4 regions of the Aminiphilus circumscriptus DSM 16581 genome follow, and region 4 is predicted to be linked to each of the others. Evidence: riboswitches for the same ligand, from Rfam matches in the RefSeq annotation. Region 4 holds a riboswitch; each other region holds the start of a gene.
What was found. Region 4 has a riboswitch for molybdenum cofactor ahead of K349_RS18510 (radical SAM protein). Riboswitches for the same ligand answer to the same signal wherever they lie in the genome.

Region 1: another riboswitch for molybdenum cofactor. It lies ahead of K349_RS0106280 (cupin domain-containing protein); the one in region 4 lies ahead of K349_RS18510 (radical SAM protein).
Region 2: another riboswitch for molybdenum cofactor. It lies ahead of K349_RS0106190 (ABC transporter substrate-binding protein); the one in region 4 lies ahead of K349_RS18510 (radical SAM protein).
Region 3: another riboswitch for molybdenum cofactor. It lies ahead of K349_RS0106255 (response regulator); the one in region 4 lies ahead of K349_RS18510 (radical SAM protein).

Annotation. Positions count from the first base shown of each region.
Region 1 covers NZ_JAFY01000002.1:1,200,695-1,206,061, reverse strand. Annotated here, with positions in the region: gene pruA (L-glutamate gamma-semialdehyde dehydrogenase) at 147-1,775, shown strand; gene K349_RS0106290 (hypothetical protein) at 2,121-2,339, shown strand; gene K349_RS0106280 (cupin domain-containing protein) at 2,536-2,982, opposite strand; molybdenum cofactor riboswitch at 3,062-3,187, opposite strand; gene K349_RS0106275 (molybdopterin-dependent aldehyde oxidoreductase) at 3,417-5,367, shown strand, end outside.
Region 2 covers NZ_JAFY01000002.1:1,182,943-1,188,309, reverse strand. Annotated here, with positions in the region: gene K349_RS0106205 (ABC transporter substrate-binding protein) at 1-94, shown strand, start outside; gene K349_RS0106200 (putative sulfate/molybdate transporter) at 113-1,237, opposite strand; gene K349_RS0106195 (extracellular solute-binding protein) at 1,440-2,285, shown strand; molybdenum cofactor riboswitch at 2,316-2,438, shown strand; gene K349_RS0106190 (ABC transporter substrate-binding protein) at 2,501-3,568, shown strand; gene K349_RS0106185 (FecCD family ABC transporter permease) at 3,598-4,686, shown strand; gene K349_RS0106180 (ABC transporter ATP-binding protein) at 4,686-5,367, shown strand, end outside.
Region 3 covers NZ_JAFY01000002.1:1,194,858-1,200,224, reverse strand. Annotated here, with positions in the region: gene K349_RS0106275 (molybdopterin-dependent aldehyde oxidoreductase) at 1-369, shown strand, start outside; gene K349_RS0106270 (cupin domain-containing protein) at 514-963, shown strand; gene K349_RS0106265 (pyridoxal phosphate-dependent aminotransferase) at 960-2,120, shown strand; molybdenum cofactor riboswitch at 2,407-2,525, shown strand; gene K349_RS0106255 (response regulator) at 2,624-3,352, shown strand; gene K349_RS0106250 (XdhC family protein) at 3,475-4,311, shown strand; gene K349_RS0106240 (NADH-quinone oxidoreductase subunit NuoE family protein) at 4,780-5,265, shown strand; gene K349_RS0106235 ((2Fe-2S) ferredoxin domain-containing protein) at 5,282-5,367, shown strand, end outside.
Region 4 covers NZ_JAFY01000002.1:625,037-630,403, reverse strand. Annotated here, with positions in the region: gene aroF (3-deoxy-7-phosphoheptulonate synthase) at 1-613, opposite strand, end outside; gene K349_RS16265 (Hsp20/alpha crystallin family protein) at 1,544-1,972, opposite strand; molybdenum cofactor riboswitch at 2,417-2,527, shown strand; gene K349_RS18510 (radical SAM protein) at 2,596-3,717, shown strand; gene K349_RS0103630 (aldehyde ferredoxin oxidoreductase family protein) at 3,893-5,367, shown strand, end outside.

The DNA.
Region 1 (5,367 bases), 580 kb from region 4:
CGTTTTTCAGATATTTTGGATGCAATGCAACTAACTTGCATTTTTTCCAGGCCCAATGTATCATCCTTCCCGGTACACGGTTGCCCACATTGCACTCTTTCGGAGAGAGTGTGCCGATACGACAAAATTGGGAGGTCGGAAATCTCATGAACGGAGTTGTTGTCGTTCCGCCGCCGAAAAACGAACCGGTCCTTTCCTACGCGCCCGGCTCCCTGGAGCGGGAAGCCCTGCGTCGTTCACTGAAGGAGCTGCGCTCTCTGCATCTTGAAATTCCTCTCGTGATCGGCGGAAAAGAAATCCGCACCGGAAGACTGGGGGAAATTCGAATTCCCCACGAACATGGCACAGTGCTCGCCACTTATCACAAGGCGGGCCCGGAGGAACTCCGGCAGGCCGTGGAGGCTTCCCGGGCGGCATGGGAAACATGGTCCAGAACTCCCTGGCACCACAGGGCCTCCGTATTCCTCCGCGCCGCGGAGCTGATCTCCGGACCCTACCGCATGACACTGAACGCGGCGACGATGCTCGGACAGAGCAAGACCGCCCACCAGGCGGAAATCGAAGCCGCGTGCGAACTCTCGGATTTTCTTCGCTTCGGCGTGCACAACATGCGTCAGATCTATTCGGTCCAGCCCGGCCATCAGGGAGAAGGCGCCTGGAACAGGCTCGACTACCGCCCTCTCGAGGGATTCGTCTTCGCCATCAGCCCCTTCAATTTCACCGCCATCGGCGGCAATCTCTCCGCATCGCCGGCTCTCATGGGCAACACGATCCTCTGGAAACCCGCTTCCACGGGCGTTTTTTCCTCCCACTTCGTCATGCGGGTCTTCCTTGAAGCGGGGCTTCCGGACGGAGTCATCAACTTCCTCCCCGGCGACTCCAAGGACATGGAGCTGCTGCTGACCCATCCCGATCTCGCGGGAGTCCACTTCACCGGCTCCACCGGGGCTTTCCGGCGGATCTGGAAAACCGTGGCGGCGAACATCGAAACCTACAAAAACTACCCTCGCCTCGTGGGCGAAACCGGAGGAAAGGATTTCGCCATGGTGCACGCGTCGGCGGACCCGCAGGTCGTGGCAACCGCACTCGTCCGGGGCGCCTTCGAATACCAGGGGCAGAAATGTTCCGCCACGTCCCGGGCCTACATCCCGAAATCCCTCTGGGGAAGCGTCGAGGAGGAGCTGCACTCCCAGCTCTCCCGCGTCAAGGTGGGCGATATCGAGGATTTCGGAAATTTCATGGGCGCGGTGATCGACAAAACATCCTATGAGACGCTTCGCTCGAGCATCGCCTACGCGAAAAACCACCAGGACGCGACAATCGTCCACGGGGGTACCTGTGACGACAGCAGAGGATTCTTCGTGGAACCCACGGTGATCCTCACGACGGACCCGAAATTCCGCCTCATGGAGGAGGAACTCTTCGGCCCCGTGCTGACTGTCTATCTCTACGACGACGAAAAATACGAGGAAACGCTCCGCCTCTGCGACGCCACATCTCCCTACGGATTGACGGGAAGCATCTTCGCCACGGACCGACAGGCCATCCTTGCCGCGGAGGATCTTCTGCGCCATGCGGCAGGCAATTTCTACATCAACGACAAGACCACCGGCGCCATGGTGGGAGACCAGCCCTTCGGCGGCGCACGCGCCTCGGGGACCAACGACAAGGTCGGGGCATCCTACAACCTGCTTCGCTGGACATCCCTGCGCACCATCAAGGAACTGCTTCTTCCGCCCAGGGATTTCACCTATCCTTTTCTTCAGAGCGAGTAAACATCACCGCAGCCAAACCTGGAGCCCACTCCGTTCCGCCGCTCCATGCACAGGAACGGGCCACCCACCGCACGAACGGGTGGCCCGTTTCTCCTTTCCTTCGCCGGTACTCTCGCCGCGACGAAAAAGCATATTCTCCAGCCTCTCCATGCCTCATCGCCATTCCTCACTTACCGAGGCAGAGCCATGTGCACATATTGCGCAAAAAATTGCCATGGCATTCGACATCCGACGGCACAGATCATTCGTACTTTTGCAGAAGTTCTTTATCTTCTTTCGTATTCGACACCAGGCCCGCGTTGAGGCCATGGTCCGCCTCCAACCACGCCTCGCGAGATGGTGGGAGTGGGAAGAACGGCCCCGCCGGGACCGGAGCTGAACCGGTTTTCCGCTTCCGTGCGCAGCATCGTGGAAAGGGACGACATGGTCTCGGTCGCTCTGGATGTGAACGGTACGCTCCTGTACGGGGAAATCGGTCGGGAACAGGCGATGGACGAATATTTCCTCCCCGGAGTGCAGGTACAGGTTCTCCTGCGTCTCCGGTCACTTCATCCGTTTACGTGACGGAGAGAAGAGGAACCAGTCCTTCCGGAAGAAGGGGCCTTTTCGGGGACAGAGAACTTCCCGGAAACAACCGAAAAAGAAAGGGCTCGGGCGGCACGGATTCGGAACGTATCGGGAGAACGACCCGAGAAACCCTGTTTCGTCGGAGAGGGCGAAAACAGGAGGAGCCGGAACGACACACGGGCAACGCAACCACTCAGAAGAACCCTCCGCCTCCGAAATCCCGCCGTTCCTTGGAAGGAGTTCTGCGCAGCGTCTTGATGGCGTGAGGATCCGCCTCGACGGGGGCGATGCAGAGATAGGCAAATTCTTCTTCCTCGCCGGAATTCTCGAAGACATGCTCCGCCCCGGAGGGGACATAGCCCCAGGCTCCCTGGTCCAGCGATATCCGCACGTCCTCCACCGTCATCCTGCCTCGCCCGCGGAGAACGACCACCAGATGTTCCCACTCGTGCCGGTGGGAGGGCGTTGCACAGCCGGGAGGCAGGGTGAAATAGCGCAGCACATAGTCGTCCCAATGGCGCCCCGGGGCAAAGACCATTCGTTTCGTGGCCTCCGGCGCAAGAGAGGAAAGGATATGGGCGGGCAGGTCGTCGAGATTGCCCGTCAGGAGTTCCGAGCGAAGGAGAGATCGGGTCGTCATGAATGCGTGCCTCTTTCCGTTGCGGGGTCCCGCCGGGAAGATGCACACGACATTTCTTCCCCGGGACCACGGAGAAGGAAAAGTGCCGACGCATCCTCCTTTCCGAAAGCGGGAGGCACATCCGTTTCCGGATGCACCCTGTCGTCCGGTTTCCCTAGGCGCCAACGCACCCTTAGGAAGATCCGGCTCGGAGGTTTTGTATACTGAATACTTTTTTGTCTTATTCATTACATTACCCAACAACTCCTTCGTTGTCAACCCCTGCGGTGAAAGGTTTCCCGCAATGCCTTCCGGCCAAAACAGGCCAAAATGGAGCACAATTCGCACAAAATCTTGTCCCTCCAACACATACTCCGCATACTGGATTCGACATAATGCCCTGCGGCAGGAAGCAGAAAGAGGCCAACACCATTTGCGAGGAGGCACGGAGAGCCATGCAGAAATATCACGTCAAGACGGTTCGGGTCAACGGAATTCCAAATCGCGTCATCGCGGATCCGGAGGAGAAGCTCGCCAAGATCATCCGAAACCAGCTCAAACTCACGGGAACAAAGATCGGGTGCGACTGCGGCCAGTGCGGAGTGTGCAACGTCATTGTGGACGGCAAGGTGGTCCGCTCCTGCATCGTTCCGTGGAAGAGTGTCGCGGAAGACGCGGAAATCCTCACCATCGAGGGCATCGGCACCCCCACGAAACTCCACGCGCTCCAGTGGGCCTTCATCGTTCATGGAGGTCTCCAGTGTGGCTTCTGCACACCCGGATTCATCATGGCCTCCAAGGCGCTCCTGGACGAAAACCCCTCCCCCACGAGGGAGGACGTGCGGGACTGGCTGCAGAAGCACTGGACGGCCTGCCGCTGCACCGGCTACAAGCAGATCGTGGATTCCGTCATGGACGCCGCCGCGGTGCTCCGGGGCGAGAAGGAGATGGAAGACCTGGCGAAGATGCTCAAGCCCGGCGATTCCGTCTGGGGCAGCCGCTATCCCCGCCCGAACGCCGTCTACAAAGTCACCGGCACGTGGGACTTCGGTGACGACGCCGCCACCAAACTTCCCGAGGAAGTTCTCTTCGCCGTGCCGGTCTGCCCCGAGACGCATCATGCGAAAGTGAAGAAGATCGACATCGCCGCCGCGGAAAAGATGCCCGGCGTCGCCAAGATCGTCACCGCCGGGGACATTCTCGCCAACAAGGGCACCAACCGAATCCGCGGCCAGGTGGGATCTCCCACGGCCACCACGGACGGATGGGAGCGACGGATGATCGTCGAAGAGGGTGACAAGATCCGCCAGTGGGGCGAGTGCGTGGCCATCGTCTGCGCCGCCACGGAGAAACAGGCCCGGGAGGCCGCCGCGGCCGTCAAGGTCGAGCTGGAGGAACTGCCCGTCCTTCTCCACGTGAAGGACGCCATGAAGCCCGACGCCCCCAAGGTTTACGACGAAATCGAGGAGATCGACGGCATCCGGAACTGCTTCAACAAGCGCCCCCTCATCAAGGGCAACGATCCAAAAGCGGCCATCGACAAGGCCGCGCACATCCTCGAGGAGGAATTCTACAGCAGCCGCCAGCCTCATTTGACCCTCGAAACCGACTGCGGCTTCGGCTACTACGACGAGGAAGGACGGCTCACGGTCCAGACCAAGAGCATCTGCGTCTACCGCCACCTCCTCATGATCTCCCGCGGTCTCGGCCTCGCGCCCTCCAAGCTCCGGGTGATCCAGAACAACATGGGCGCCTCCTTCGGCTACAAGGTGGCCCCCACGAACGAACACCTCATCGCCGCGTGCGTGCTCGCCACGGGACGCCCCGTCTACATGCGCCTCAACATGAAGGAGCACATCGTGCGGACGCCCAAACGCTCCCCCTTCCTCATGAAGATCCGCATCGGCGCGAACGAGAACGGCAAGATCGTCGGCGCCGAACACACCTGGTACGTGGACCACGGCCCCTACTCCGAGTCCAGCCAAGACCTCACCAACAAGGGCGGCCAGTTCTTCCTGGCTCCTTATCATGTCGATGACCTCCGGGGGTGCGGCTACACCTTTTTCACCAACCACCGCTGGTGCGGCGCCTTCCGCGCCTACGGCGCACCCCAGACCTACTGGGGCTGCGAAACCGCCATCGACATGCTCGCCGAGAAGTGCGGCATGGATCCCCTGGACTTCCGGGAAAAGAATCTGATCCGCCCGGGAGACACCTTCCCGAGCGGACAGAAATCCGAGGTCTATCCGCTTCAGGCCATGATCACCCGCATCCGCCCCTACTACAACATCGCCAAAAAGCGCGCCGCCGCTCTCTCCACCGCCGAGGTCAAACGGGGCGTGGGCATCGCCATCGGCATCTACAACTCCAACGATGACGGCCCGGACGACGCGACCAGCAACATCG
Region 2 (5,367 bases), 560 kb from region 4:
CAGAGAGGATCTCGAACATGTGCAAACCTTTCTTCTCGACACGGAAATCCTTTCCGCGCCTCTGCCTCTGGAGGATCTGTACGCGCTGCCCTGACACACGGAAGGCATCGTGTCAGAGTTCCGGTTTTTTCTCATCGCCGGAAATGCGCGGGAGCAGGATGTGGTGTGCGAAGAGCCCCGCGAGAAAGCCGAAGGCCATGTTCGTCGCCAGAGAGACCGAAAGGGTGGCGAGGAGGGGAAGCAGATGCCGGTCGCGCTTCACGAGGACCAGTGACGTGGTGAGCTGGAGCCCCACCAGGAGCATCATGGCGCCGATGATGGCGCCGGGAAAGCGCTCGAAGAGCCGTGCCAGCGAACTGCCGAGAAAGAGCCCGAGCGTGACCTCGAGCACTCCCTCGATGATGTTGGCCCCGCCCGTCCTGGCGCCGAAGTAGTACTGCCCCGCGAGCCCTCCCGCGCCGGAACAGAGGGGAAAACCGCCGAGAAAGGCCCCGACGCAGTTCATGATGCCCATGTTCAGGGAAAGGCGTCGTTCGCTTATCCGCCGGTCCGGCCAGTATTCGCTGATGAGGGCGGACGTGGCGATCACCGCGTTGGTGGCCGTGAGGGGGATCTGGGCGAAACCGCCCTGGACCAGGGAATGCCACATGTCTCCCAGGGCGAAGCCCGTCAACGGGGGCAATGAGAATCGAATTCCCGGAAGGGACGCGAGATCTCCCCGCACGGCGAGGATGACCACCCCCATGCCCATGAGCACGAGCGCCGCGGGGGCGCGGGCGTTGTCCCGAAGCAGGAGCACCACGAGAACTGAGGCGACGCCGAGCAGCAGGTCCCCGTCGATGAGGCGCAGCGCCTCCATGGCGAGGAGCACCCCCAGGGATGCCTGGATTCCCCGCACCACCGAGGGAGGCGTGATCTTGGCAACGCGGTCGATGAGACCCGTGGCGGCGAAGAAGAGCCACACGAGCCCCATGGTGAAGGTCGATGCGAAGACCAGATAGGGGGGCCAGTGTCCCGCCACGGCAGTCACGGCAAGGACCTTCATGGGTTCCACGGGAAGCGGCAGACGGTACACGAGACCCGTGACGATGTTGGCGAGACCCATCACGACGAGAAAACCGGACGGATCGAGGCCACAGGTCACCATGTACCCCACCGCGAGAGGAAAGAGCGTGCCGAAATCACCCATGGAACCGGCGAGTTCACGCAGGGAAAACTCGAAGGAGCCATATTTCACGGGGATTCCCCCTTGCTTGAAAGAAGCGTGATTTTATCCACTCTAGGCACTGCGACACCACTCTGTCAACACGCGGGATTCCTTACGGACTGGATCGTCTTCGAATCGGCGAAGCGACTCTGCCGACGGAATGGCAATGCAGCCGTTCCGCCAAGAAACGGAGCGGGGGAAACCATGACACGGCATACGAGGAGGCACGGCCATGCACGAAACGACACTGCACATCCTGCACGCGGGGAGCCTTTCCAGAGTGATGGAAGAGTTGCGCCACCGTCTCGCGGAGCGGTTTCCGCATCTCTCCCTTCTCGGCAGAGGTGGAGGCAGCGTCGCTCTGGCGGAGGAAATCCTCCGGGGATCGCCTTGCGACCTGTATCTCACGGCGGACTACCGAAACATCGAGGATCTGCTCCGCGGAAGCGGAAAACTGATCCGCGCCGTGCGCTTCGCCTGCAACGCAAAGGTCTTGAGCTTCTCCGGCGCCTCCCGGTTCGCCGAACAGGTGAACGAGGCGAACTGGTTCGAGCTTCTCGCCGACCCGGAGGTGTGCCTCGCCTCCACGCCCCCCGACGCGGACCCAGGCGGCTACCGCACGCTCATGGTGCTGCAGCTCGCCGAACTCCACTACGGACGTCCCGGGCTTGCGGCGCGCATTCTGGACAACCCCCGGCGCCTCGTCCTGCCGGCGGAGACGCCGACCCACGAGATCAACGCCATGGCCCGTTCGGGCGTGATCGATTACATGATACGCTACCGCTCTTCCTCGGTGGATCTGGGCTTCCGCACCGTCCCGCTTCCCGGGGAGATCAACCTCGGCGATCCTCGACACGCCCCGTTCTACAAAAAGGCCTCGGTGGAACTCCATACCTTGGGAGGAACGATCACCGTGCGGGGGGAACCCATCGTCTACGGCGCCGCGATTCCCGAAAGCGCGAAACATCCCGAAGCGGCGGAGGCGTTTCTGGAACTACTCCTTTCGCCGGAAGGAACGGCGATTCTCGAAAGACGCGGCTTTATTCCCTTCACCGCCCAAATCGGCACCGCGTCTTGACGTCAATCCTGCATGCATGTTACAGTTGCCCGCGAAAACGGCCTCCGAGCCGTCTTCCCTAAGGGCGTCCACCACCGCCTAGGGGAAACGGCCAATGGGCGTACCCGGAAACAGGTGCGCCTCCCGCTTGGAAAGGAGGAAGCGGCGCTCATTCTGACGCCGCCTCCTGCCCCGGAGGCGGCGTTTTTTATTTCCCGAAAGGAGTGGAGGACGCAATGACAAGGCACGGCAGCATCGGAAAAAAGGGGTTCACGGCGCTTCTCGTCGCAGCGGCACTGTTCGTCACGGTCCTTCCCGCAGCGGCGCGGACCGTGACGGATCAGCTAGGACGGACCGTGGCAATTCCGGACAAGGTTGAGCGCGTGGTCTGCCTGCAGCATCACGCGCTCAACCTGATGCTCGAGATGCAGGCGGGAGACCGTCTCGTGGGCATTCTCGACACGTGGAAGAAGGACCTCTCCGAGGGGATCCTCAAAGTCTGGCCCAAACTCAATGAGCTGCCCATGCCCGGAGGACTCCGGGCCGTGAACGTGGAGGAAGTGCTCGCCCTCAAGCCAGACCTGGTGATCGTCACCCACTATTTCCCCAAGGAGTTCATCGAACAAATGGAAAAGGCGGGACTCCCCGTGGTGGCCTTTTCGTTCTACCGGGCGGACTACGAACAAGCCTCCCGGCTGAACCCAAAGCTTGTCGATCCGGACAAGGCCTACACGGAGGGAATGAAGGACGGCATCGCCCTCATGGGCGAGGTCCTCGGCACCCAGGACAAGGCGGCGGAACTCACCGCTTACATCATGGAAAAGCGCGCGCTGGTGGGCACGCGCCTCGCCGACGTCCCCGAGGAGAAAAAGATCCGCTGCTACATGGCGAACCCCGATCTGTACACCTACGGCTCCGGCAAATACACCGGAGTCATCATGGACCGGGCGGGCGGCAAAAACGTGGCGGCGGAACTCGACGGCTACCAGCAGGTCTCCATGGAACAGATCCTCCTCTGGGCACCCCAGGTCATCTTCGTGCAGGACCGGTACCGCAAGGTCTTCGACGAAATCCGCGCGGGAGGAACCTGGGCACAGCTCGACGCCGTGAAAGACGGCAAGGTCTACCTCACGCCGGAGTACGTGAAACCCTGGGGACACCCCTGCCCGGAGTCCATGGCCCTGGGTGAGCTGTGGATGGCCAAGAAACTCTATCCGGACCTCTTCGCCGACGTGGATCTCCAGGAAGCGGCGAACGACTTCTACACCCGCTTCTACGGCGTTCCCTATTCGGGGGAACACTGAGCATCCGTCGTCCCCGCAACGCCATGGACGTGCCCAAGAACTCCCCGGATCTCTCCGCCTCCTCCGATCCGGGGAGCCTTTCCGACGCATCCGGCGGCGAACTCCTCGGACCTCCAGGCGTTCCGAAGAAAACGCTTCTGTTCCTCTTTCTCCTGCCCACGGTTCTCTTCTTCGTCTCCTTCGCCATCGGCCGTTACCCCATCCCACTGCCGACGGTGCTGAAGATCTTCGCCTCCCGGGTGCTTCCCCTCTCCCCGGACTGGGAGAGTTCCATGGAGACGGTACTCTTCCGGCTGCGCCTTCCCCGCATCGCCGCGGCCATGCTCGTCGGAGCGGGGCTTTCCCTCTCGGGAGCGGCCTTTCAGGGCGTGTTCCGCAATCCTCTGGTCTCACCCTACCTCCTGGGCGTCGCCTCCGGCGCCGGATTCGGCGCCGCTCTGGCGATCCTCCTCTCGGAAAGCCTCTTCGTGCTCCAGTTCTCGGCCCTGCTCTTCGGCATCCTCGCCGTGGCGCTCACCTTCGGCATCGGTCGCTTCTACCGGGGAGCACCGACACTCGTGCTCATCCTCGGAGGAGTCATCGTGGGGGCCTTCTTCTCATCCCTCACGTCCCTGATCAAGTTCGTGGCCGATCCCTACGAGAAACTTCCCGCCATCGTGTTCTGGCTCATGGGCTCCATGGCACGGGTGACGCCGGAGAACCTTCGCGCCGTGGGCCCCTTCATCGGTGGCGGAACGCTCCTGCTGCTCCTGCTCGGGTGGCGCCTGAACATTCTCTCCATGGGGGACGAGGAGGCCAAGGCCATGGGCGTGAACGCCGGAAGGGAGCGGGCAATGATCCTCACGATCTGCACCCTTGTCACGGCCTCGTCGGTCTGCCTCTCCGGAATCATCGGCTGGGTGGGGCTCGTCATCCCCCACGTGGGGCGCATCCTCGTAGGACCGGACCATCGGAGGCTTCTTCCCGCCTGCCTCGCCCTGGGCAGCACCTTTCTCCTTCTGGTGGACAACTGCGCCCGGGCGGCCACGGCAATGGAGATCCCCCTCGGAATTCTCACCGCCCTTGTGGGCGCACCGCTCTTCGCCTGGATGCTCTCACGGAAAAAGGTGGGATGGTGATGCGCCTGGAGGTGCGGAACGCGGCCTTCGCCTACGGGCACGGCGACGAGTTCCGGTGGATCTTCCGGAACGTGAGTTTCTCCCTGGAGCCGGGAGCGGTGTTCTGTCTTCTGGGGCCGAACGGCACGGGAAAGTCCACGCTCTTGAAATGCATCGCCGGCTTTCTTCCGCTCCGGGAGGGAAGCGTCCACCTCGGGGAGACCCCGACAGCACACCTGTCCCGCCGGGAATTCGCACGACACGTGGCCTACGTTCCCCAGCACCACGTTCCGTCCTTTCCCTACGCGGTGCTCGACGTGGTGCTCATGGGGCGCACGCCCCACCTTTCCTATCTCGGCAAACCCGGCTTCCGAGACCGCCGCATCGCCTGGGCCGCGCTGGAGCGCCTCGGCATCTCTTCCCTGGCGGCAAAACCCTACACGGAAATCAGCGGCGGGGAACGCCAGCTCGTGCTCCTCGCCTCGGTGCTTTCTCAGGAACCGCGGATTCTTCTCCTCGACGAACCCACGACCCATCTGGATTTCGGAAACCAGATCCGGTTTCTGGAGATTCTGCGACGCCTCGCCGGCGAGGGAATGGCGGTGCTCATGTCCACTCACGCACCGGAGCAGGCCTTCCTTGCGGGAACCACCGCGGCCATCCTGAAAGAGGGACACCTCTCGCCTCCCGCATCACCCGAAA
Region 3 (5,367 bases), 570 kb from region 4:
GTGGAGAAGTTCACCCTCTGCGGCGACGTGGGCAAGATCAACAATTTCCTCGTCGTGGACGGCCAGCAGATGGGCGGCATCGCCCAGGGCATCGGCCTCGCCATCAAGGAGGACTTCGTGGACGTGAAGACCCACAACAATCTTCTCGCCTGCGGATTGCCCTACATCAAGGACATCCCCGACGACATCCAATTGATCCACATGGAAACCCCCCGGGAATTCGGCCCCTTCGGCGCCGCCGGGACGGGCGAGATGCCCCTCTCCGCGCCACACGCGGCGGTGGGGAACGCGATCTACAACGCCGTGGGCGCCCGGGTGAAGGACCTGCCCATCACCCCCGAGAAAATTCTCGCAGCGATGAAGAAATAACCTGCTGGGCGCTCCGTCTCCGAGACGGGGCGCCCAGGGTTCCATCAACGATCCGTTTGGATCCTTCTCCGGGAAATGCGGAACCGTGTGACGACGGGGCCGCATCTCCCGGTCGTACCACTCCGCGAAAGGGAGGCGACAAACATGTCGGAAGAGACGAAGGTCGGACAGGGGGGGCTCGTCGAGGATCTGCCCCTCTGGGATGCGTCCGCACTGGCTCCGAACGTGCGGAAACGAATCATCTTCGGCCCCGGGCAGTTCTGGGACGACTACGTGATGCGCCATTTCACCCTGCCCCCGGGGGAGAAAATTCCTCCGCACAGACACGCCTGGGATCATTTCGTGCTCTCCCTCAAAGGGCATGGCCGTGTGGTGGTCCAGGGTGAATCGATCGATCTCGCGGCAGGACGGTGGGGACGTGTCCCCCCCGACGTGGAGCACGTCTTCGAGAACCCGGGGGACGAGGATTTCGTGTTCGTCTGCATCGTACCCGCCCACGGAGACCCCCACGCGAAGAAGACCGCCATGCGGGCCGAGCGGGCCGCCCGAAAGACGGCGAAAAACGACGCCAAGGAGGGGGCGGGGACACCGTGAGCCTGGAACGACACGTTGCCGTGAGGTTCTCCCGACTCGAACCCTCGGCGATGATGCAAATGTTCAAGGCCGCAGCGAAACGGACGGGACTCATCAACCTCACCCTCGGCGAACCGGACATCCCCACCGACCCACGCATTGTGGAAGCGGCCCGCCAGGCCGGGCTGGCCGGTGAGACACATTACGCCCAGAGCCGGGGAAATCTCAGCCTCCGAGAGGCCGTCAGCCGCCGTTGGGCAGATAAATACGGCTTCGTCCAGGATCCGGAGGAGATCCTCGTCACCACCGGCGGCTCCCAGGCGTGCTGGCTCGCCTTCCAGACCTTGCTCGAACCGGGCGACGAAGTCCTTCTGCTCGAACCCTACTTCACCTTCTACGCCCAGCAGGTCCGCTACAATCAGGGCGTCCCCGTGGCAGTCCCCTGCCGGAAGGAAAACCATTTTCTCCCCCTCGAGGAAGACCTGCGCCGGGCCGTCACCCGCCGAACAAAGGCGCTCGTCGTCAACTCTCCCTGTAATCCTTCGGGGGCCGTCTTCGACAGGGCGACACTGGAGGGCATCGCCCGCGTCGCCCTGGAACAGGACCTGTGCGTTCTCTCCGACGAACTGTACGAGTCCTACGTCTTTCAGGGAAGTCACATCCCCTTCGCCACCCTGCCGGGCATGCGGGAGCGGACTCTCACCATCGGGGGATTCTCCAAATCCTACGCCATGTGCGGCTGGCGGATCGGCTATGCCATGGGGCCGGAAGAACTCCTCAAACCCATGGACATCCTCGCCATCGTGCAGACCCTTTCGGTGAACAGCATGGTGCAGCGCGCCGCCGAATTCGCACTGAGCGAGGCTCAGGATGCGGAACGTGCCATCGTTGACACCTACAGGCGACGGACCCGGCACGCCGCGTCCCTGGCGAGAGAACTGCCCGGCGTCAATGCCGCACTTCCCAAGGGAGCCTTCTATCTTTTCGCCGACATTTCCGGAACGGGAATGAACGGAGACGCCTTCGCGCTCCGTATGCTGGAGGAAGCCGGTGTCGCCCTCATCCCGGGCATCGCCTTCGGCGAGACATGCGGTGACTTCATCCGCATCGCCTGCACTGTGGACGAGAAAAAACTGGAGGAAGCCTTCTCGCGCATGGCAGCGGTTCTCCGCTCCTGATCGACGCGCCGGAGAGCCGGCTGCGTCCCCTTCTTCCGCCGTGCACCGAACGAGAAAAACCCCGCCACGTCTCCTCGGGAGAATTGCGGCCAGCGATGTCCTCCATGCGACGCGGACAGCCTCGTCGCATGGAGTCCCGCCCGTTCTACGCGCCACGAAAACATCGCTCCGGAGAAATTGCTGCTTTGCCCCACTGTGAAAAGGCAGGGACACAAGAGAGAGGCCCTTTTCCCACTCATGCGGGGAAATTGCACGAATTCGGAGGATCACGTATAATGTATGTTCAAAATGATAGAGCCTCCGAGTCGACGTTCCTAACGGCCCAGGCCCACGGATGTCGACCGATAGGGTTGTCGTGGAAACGCGACCGCCTCCCGTGCGGAAAGGAGGAAGCCTCCTATGGTGCCCGGTTTCCCGTGCAATTTTTTTTCGTGTTTCGAAGCCGTTTTTCCTGCACTCGAGCGTATCGTCGGGTCAAGCGACCTCACCCGGGAGATTCGGTCATGAGAGGTCCGTTCGTACCCCATTCTCTCGACGCGATCGTCGCCGAACAGGATTCCTCCCAGAGAAGCCTCTATGCCGATCTGGTGCGAGAGCAACCCGGCTACCGCCTTGTCGGAGAAGTCGGTTCCGGTGAAACGCTCCTCTCCTTTCTCGCCGACGAACCTCCCCAGTTAGTGGTGCTCGACTTCGCCCTTCCCGGCCTGGGAGGACTCGAGGGCTTCCGCAAGGCCCGCAGCGACTATCCCCGGCTGGATTGGGTGGTCCTTGTCCGTCCGGAAGAGCCCGATGTGATTCGCGGCGCGATCTGTCTGGGCGCTTTCGACTGCCTCATCCGCCCCTTTCTTTCCTCCCGTCTCCGGGCAGCGCTCTCGGCATACCGCACATTCCATCGAGAACTGGTGACCCGCCGTACTCCCTGGCGGCAGGACGAACTGGATCACCTGGTAGGGCTGAAACGAGGCGCCATTCCCCCCGATTCGAGCGTGTTTCCCAAGGGAATTCAAAATCGCATCCTCGAGAAGGTCAAACGACTCCTCCGGGATGCCCCAGGGGGGCTCTCCGCCTCCGAAGCGGCGGAACATCTCGGCATGGGGCGCTCCACGACCCGGCGCTACCTCGAGTATCTCGCCGAGACATCCCAGGTGACCATCGATTTTGATGTAGCACCCGTGGGCAGGCCTTCGAAACGGTACGTGGCCCTCTCGGGAACACCACAGCGACACTGTTGAAACACTATCACGACGCCATCCGAAACACCGGAGAAACAAACACACCGTTCCTTTGGGACGACACACGCGACAAAGGGCGATGCAGAGTTGTTCATGCGATTCGAAGGGAGCGGAGAGTACCGATGAATCAGGCCATTCTCGAACAGATCATGAAAGACCTCGCCAAGGGCGTTCCGGGAGTTCTGTGCACCGTGGTCGACGTGGAGGGCTCCACACCGCGAAATGTGGGCGCCTCCATGTGGGTGAGCCCCGACGGAAGCATCTCCGGCACCGTGGGCGGAGGCGTCTTCGAACACCACACCATTCGAGAAGCATTGGCATTGCTGAATTCAGAAAGAGATCACGCCCTTTACAAGGAAGGACTTCACTGCGACGGATCGGATCCGAACAGCGCCGCCTGTGGCGGCGACATCTCCGTCTTTCTGGAAGTCGTCGGTCGGGAACGGGAACTCGTGATCTTCGGCGCGGGACACGTGGGCAAAGCCCTTGCCCAGGCAGGACAGTTCGCTGGATTTCGCGTCTTCGTCTGGGACGAGCGGGAGGAATTCGCCAACGCCGAAAACATCCCCTGGGGCACCACCATCGCCTGCCCCCTGGAGGAAATTTTCGACAGAGGGCTGAAGCTGCACGGACGAAGTTTCGTCGTCATCGCCACCAGAGGACACGCCCTCGATTCAGAGGTGGTAAAGACCATCGAACACTGCGACGCCGCCTACGTGGGCATGATCGGATCCATGCGCAAGATCGCCTTCGTTCGGAAACGCCTCCTCGACGAAGGAGTCTCGGAAGCCCATCTGAACCGTATCTACCAGCCCGTCGGCCTTCCCATCCGGGCGGAGACACCCGAGGAGATCGCCATCTCCGTGGTGGCGGAACTCATTGCGGTACTCCGCAAGGGGGATCTGTCCTCCCTCAGGAAGGGACTCAACGGAGGCAACACACCCGCAACGCGGGAATGAACCGAGAACACGGAACACCCCGTGGAATCGACGAAGACCGTCGGAAACACCTGTTCCTTTTCGAAGAAAAGCGGCGTTGCATTCTTCGCTGTAATACATATTATGTAAACCTGTTTCTCTCCATGAGGAAGGAGGAGGGCTGTATGTTTGATTCGGGTCCGTACGTGCGACATCCGACTCCGTAACACATTTCGCTTTCTCCCGCCTTCGAAGCCCGAATACACGTAAAAAAATCGCCCGAGCGTCCTTCTTGCAAGGCGAATGTGGGAATTCACCTTGCGGAAAGGAGGAGAGGCGTGTTTTTTTGCCTTGACTAGAGATTTTTTTCACGATATGGTGTATGCAGGGGATTGCAGGGCCGGTTTCGACATCTTTCCTTCGAAAGTGCCGAAACAGCGGGTGCGTGTCGTCGCAAGGCACCCGGGCGGAAATCATCCACCCCCTATTGAAGAAAAAGGAGGCCATGCAATGTGCACATGCTCTGTCAAAGAGGATCCGCGCTTCACTGAACTTGCGGATTTCATCGCCTCGCTTCCGGATCGGAAGGGAGAACTCATCACCGTCCTCCACAAAGCCCAGGGGATTTTCGGCTATCTTCCCCGGGAGGTTCAGGAATTCGTGGCGGAACACATGGAACTCTCCCTCGCCAAGGTCTACGGTGTCGTCAAGTTCTACTCCTTCTTCACCATGACACCCAAGGGACGTTTCCCCATTTCGGTCTGCATGGGAACCGCCTGCTATGTCCGAGGCGCCGAAGATATCGTGGCGGAACTGTCCAAACAGTTGAACATTTCCGTCGGAGGAGTGACGGAGGATGGAAAGTTCTCCCTGGACACACTCCGCTGCGTGGGGGCCTGTGGTCTGGCTCCGGTGGTCATCGTGGGGGAAAAGGTGTACGGACGAGTCGTGCCCAAGGACATCGAGGGCATACTCGCCGAGTACGCCCAAGCCTGATCCGGAGGTGAACATCATGTCAAAAATCCAATCCCTCGATGCTCTCAGAAAGCTTCAGAAAGAACTCACCAGCGCCACGGATCTTCGCGAAAAAGGGCAGAA
Region 4 (5,367 bases):
GGACCGGCTTGTCCACCTTGCCCAGTTCCTTGAGGAGGGAGTAGTTCTGCATGTTTCTGGTCCCCACCTGAAAGATGTCCACGAAGGGAAGGAGCAGCCCCACCGATTCGGCCTCCATGACCTCCGTCACCAGAGGAAGCCCCGTCTCCTTCCGGGCCTCGCAGAGCAGACGGATGCCCTCGTTGCCCATGCCCTGGAAGGAGTAGGGGTTAGACCGGGGCTTGAACGCCCCGCCCCGCAGAATCGCCGCGCCGGAGTCCTTCACGGCGAAGGCGGTCTCCAGGATCTGCTCCCGGCTCTCCACCGAGCAGGGACCGGCCATGACCACCGCACCGCTCCCGCCCACGGAGATCCCCGGCGCGACTTCCACGGGGCGGGTGCCGCTCCAGAGATCCCGGCTCGCCAGCGGAAAGGAACTCTTCGTCTCCACCACGCGACGCACCCGAGTATCGGCGGCGAGGCTCGCCATCTCCTCCACGCGGGCGTCCACGAGAATGAAGTACACGTCCTCGCAGGGAACGAGCCGAGCGTAGCACCCGCGCTCCTCCGCGCGCTGGATCATTCGTGCCATGTCTCCCTTGGGGCAGCTGCGGTCCACTTCCAGAATCATCATCGTTCGAGCACCTCCTCGAAAAGCTCTCTCCCCCGAAGGGGAAAACGAAAAAGGCCGGATTCGGTGGGAACCCGAATCCGGCCTTGCCTTCTTTACCTCTTCCCGGTTGCTTTCGGAGGATCTTCGACGTTTCAGGCCACCCGGCCCTTCCGTCCTCCTCCCGAGAATACGCTTTCTGCCCCCGGTCTGCCGAATATCGGTGTTCCCAAATGCGAAGGGCCACTGGCGTAATACCGCCACTGGCCGCTGGTAAAGGAGAACACGTAATAATATCGGGAGTCAGGAAGAGAAGATACCGCACTCCGGAGGCACTGCGCGTCGTTCCCGGAAGAACTGTTCCTCTGCATGAACACTTCTTTGTTCTGAGAACGCATCGCCCTGCCTCCCTTCAACTCGGATTTTTGTGTTGTGGAGCACTTTACACGCTTCTTCCCAACATGTCAAGTGGGTGTTGCGAAATTGTCATCCAGGGACACCTCCTCACATGCCGCCGGCGGTCCGAAAAAGACCCGTCACGGTTTCCGGATGAAGATACGGCACCCTCTGAGGCGCTGGTGCTCCACACCTCGGACGAACTCGACGTTCCCGTGCTTCCAGCCCTTTTACGGAGCATCGTTTCGGGATTTCTCCAGAGGCGGCTCTTGCGATGACGGTGTATCCTCGGTAGCGTCACCATTCCGCAAGAGGGGCTCGTCCCCCTGAATCCATAAAGCGCGAGGACAGATTCGGCACAACCGCTGCGTGCCACTTCTTCCAATCCTTCCAAATCCTTCCAGAAACGCGAAAAGGCCGGAGGAATACCCCGGCCTTTTCGTGCGCACCACCCACCCGAACGGTCCCGGAAACCCCCGGCTCATGAAATACCAGGTCATTTCCGGAAGGACAAAGAGAGAGGGGCGTGCGTCGCCCCTCTCTCGGCACATTCCTCCGTCACTCGTTTTTGATTTCCACAACCCGCCCCTCGTCGCGCTCCTTCCGGGCAAGACGGATTGTCATGACGCCGTTCTTCACGGAAGCCCGCACCTTTTCGGGATCCACCTCTGCGGGCACGGCAATGCTGTAGTTGACCTTCGTCGCCCGTTTCCGACAGTGGTAGGTCCGTCCTTCGGGGCACTCCTCCGCCGTCTCCTGGCTCGACCGGACGAGGAGCCGATCGGGAAAAGCCCGAACCTCGATCTTGTCGGGATCGATTCCCGGCACATCCAAGGAAACGACCACTTCGCCGTTCTCTTCGTACATCTCCACCGGCAGGGACGTGTTCGCCGCATTGAAGAGATCCGAAAAACTCCTGAAGAACTCGTCAACCTCGGGCATGAGACTCATGGGCGCTGGTCTGGAATACCGTACAAGATTTTTCATGGTGCTCCTCCTCCTTCGTTCTCGTATTGTTCGCCGGATTTCCGGCGGTTTTCCCTCGTGATGGTCAAAGGATAGTCAAAAGGTTAGTATTAGTCAAATATCAGTTTTGGTCAAAAAAGATCGCCATCACTCTTCTCCGAAAAATAGATCGTCATATTCGAATCTTTCCTCGAGAAATCGCGTTCTTTTTTCTTTTTTGACGGCTTCAACGATAAAACACGGTAGGCATTTCACGGCACGACTCCTCAATCCGGAACGCACTGGAAATGCACGTTCCGGATTGAGAAAACCCGTTCTTTCGGAGCTTTCCGAAATGACGCCGCAGCTCCTCTGCAAAAAAATGATATCCACGCTTCCGGCTTCCATCATCTTGTCAGGAAAGGGAAGACATGCTATGCTTTCCAAATAAAATAAATTGTTCGCATGAGCAAGAGATCCCAAGCAGAATAAACGCACCTTCGACCCGTCGCACCTCTCCGAGGCGCTACGGGCAATGGGTGGAAGGAGTAATCTTTCCGCCTGCCGGATTCGCAAAGAAGGGAGGCCCTCGAGGGCCTCCCTTCTCGCGTTTCCATCCCCCGTCCAAGGCGCAAAAAGAGCGAGAGAAAAAAGAGGAGGAACGCGTGAACGATTTCCCCATGGACTCCACGTCGGGGGCCCGATTTTCTCTGGAAGACAGCATCATCTTCATTCCACGGGACCGACGTCTCCGGAAGCTCTATCTCGAGCTGAGCTCCCGGTGCAATCTGTTTTGCCCCATGTGCTTCCGCCTCTTCCGGAAGGACGGCGAGGGTGATCTGGACTGGAACGTCTACGAAAATCTTCTTCAGTCCGTCGGCGATTTTCCCCACCTGGAGACCTTTCACTTCGCCGGACTCGGAGAACCACTGGTGCATCCGCGCTTTCTCGACGCGGTACGCTGCGCCAAGGCGCGGGGCCTGCGCGTCTCCCTCACCACAAACGGAACGCTCGTGACCCGGGAGATGGCCCGCGAACTGGTGGCGCTCGGCGTGGACGCGGTGGACATTTCCTTCGAGGCGGAACAGGCGCTCCTTCCCGGGCGGGAGACCCTGGCGGCGGCACATCTGGAAACGTTCCGCATGCTCCAGGAAGAGAAAAAACGCGCCGGGCGTTTGCTTCCGGAACTCCGTGCCGCCTTCGTCCTCACCAGATCCAATGTGGACCATGCGGCGGATATCCCCGCAACGCTCTCCTCCGTGGGAGTGACGGTGCTCTCCATGAGCAATCTCGTTCCCCTGACGAAAGAATTGACGCAACTCGTCCTCTATCCCCTCTCCCTGGAGGAGGAGGCGCGACTTCAGCGGAAGATTTTCGTCGCCTGTCAACGGGCGGGCGTGACGGCCCTGCTGCCAAGATTCGCCCTTTCCTCGGAAAAGCACTGCAATTTCGTGCGCTCCGAAAGCGCCGTGATCCGTTCCGACGGCGCCGTGGTGCCCTGCTACCGGCTGGCCCACACCTATCCCGAATGGGTCCTTGGGCGAGAAAAGAGCGTGGTGGCCGCCTCCTTCGGTTCCCTGAAAGAACGTTCCCTCCCAGCGATCTGGGACGACGAGCGCTACGTAAGTTTCCGGTGGCGCCTCCGGCGGGCTCTCTACGCCTCCTGCCTGGACTGCCACCTGCTTCCCGTGTGCGAATATCCCAAAACCACCGAGAGTGACTGCTGGGGTGATTCTCCGGCATGCAGCGACTGTCTCTGGGACCGCAATCTCGTGCGGTGCCCCTGAGGAGGTGGCGCGACAGAAGAGCTGAGAACGAGAAGAAATCGTATCCCCACAGACAGGAACGAGAGTGAAGGCCCCCGAAATGAAGAGCTGCAAGAGACGAGAGATGCTCGAAAGACCCAGGGAAAACAGTTCCGCCCCAAAAGGCGGAAGAGTGAGGCAGGGAAGGAGTGGGAACATGTCCAAGGCATTGCTGCGAGTGAACCTTTCCACGGGAACCATCGCGCGCGAGGAACTCCGCCAGGAGTGGCTGAAGGATTTCATCGGCGGCAGAGGATACGCCACGCGCCTCCTTTACGAGGAGCTGACGCCGAAGGTCGATCCCCTTTCTCCGGAGAACAAGCTCGTCTTCGCCCTCGGCCCCCTGAGCGGCACCAACGTTCCTACGGGAGGACGCTATATGGTCGTCACCAAAAGCCCTCTCACGGGGCTCATCGCCTCGAGCAACAGCGGGGGGTTCTGGGGAGCCGAACTAGCCCGGGCGGGCTATGCCTATCTCGTCCTGGAGGGCAAGGCCGAAAAGCCCGCGTACCTCTGGATCAAGGACGACACGGTGGAACTCCGGGACGCGTCGGAACTCTGGGGCAAGGACGTGGACGTCACCACGGACGCGCTCATCCAAGCGGTGGGGGACGACAAGGCCAAGGTGGCCTGCATCGGCCCCGCGGGAGAACAACTCTCCCTCATCGCCTGCGTGATGAACGACAAGCACCGCGCCGCCGGACGGAGCGGCGTGGGAGCCGTCATGGGATCCAAAAATCTCAAGGCCGTGGTCGTCCGGGGCTCGGGCACCGTGACCCCAGCCGCTCCGGAGGCGCTCAAGGAAACTCTTCGTGGCGTCATGCAGAAGATCAAGGAACACGGCGTCACCGGCCAGGGGCTTCCCACCTACGGCACGGCGGTGCTCGTGAACGTGGTGAACGGGATCGGCAGCTATCCCTACAAGAACTTCCAGAGCGCTTACATGACCGAGGCGGAGAAACAGGCCGGAGAGACCCTGGCGGAGAAATACCTCACGGGAAAGCGCGGCTGTTTCGCCTGCCCCATCGCCTGCGGACGGGTGACGAAAGTGGACGATCTCGAGGGCGAGGGCCCCGAGTACGAGTCCATCTGGTGCTTCGGCGGTGACTGCGGCATCGAGGAACTCCCCGCGATCATCAAGGCGAATTTCCTCTGCAACAAACTCGGGTTGGATACGATCAGCGCGGGAACCACCATCGCCGCCGCCATGGAACTCTACGAGAAGGGCCATCTTCCCGAGGCGGAACTCGAAGGCGGCCCGGCGCTCCGGTTCGGCTCGGAAGAGGCACTTCTGTACTGGGTCGAGAAGATGGGCCGCGCCCAAGGACTCGGCAAGAAGCTCGCCCTGGGAAGCTACCGCCTCTGCGAGGCCTTCGGCCATCCCGAGTTCTCCATCTCCGTGAAAAAACAGGAGCTTCCCGCCTATGACCCCCGAGGCGTCCAGGGGATCGGCCTCACCTATGCGGTGAGCAACCGCGGCGCCTGCCATGTTCGGGGCTACCTCATCTCGCCGGAAGTCCTTGGCGTACCCCAGAAGCTCGATCCCTGGGAGATCGAGGGCAAGGCCCAGTGGGGCAAGATCTTCCACGATCTCACCGCCGTCATCGACTCCACGGGCATGTGCCTCTTCAC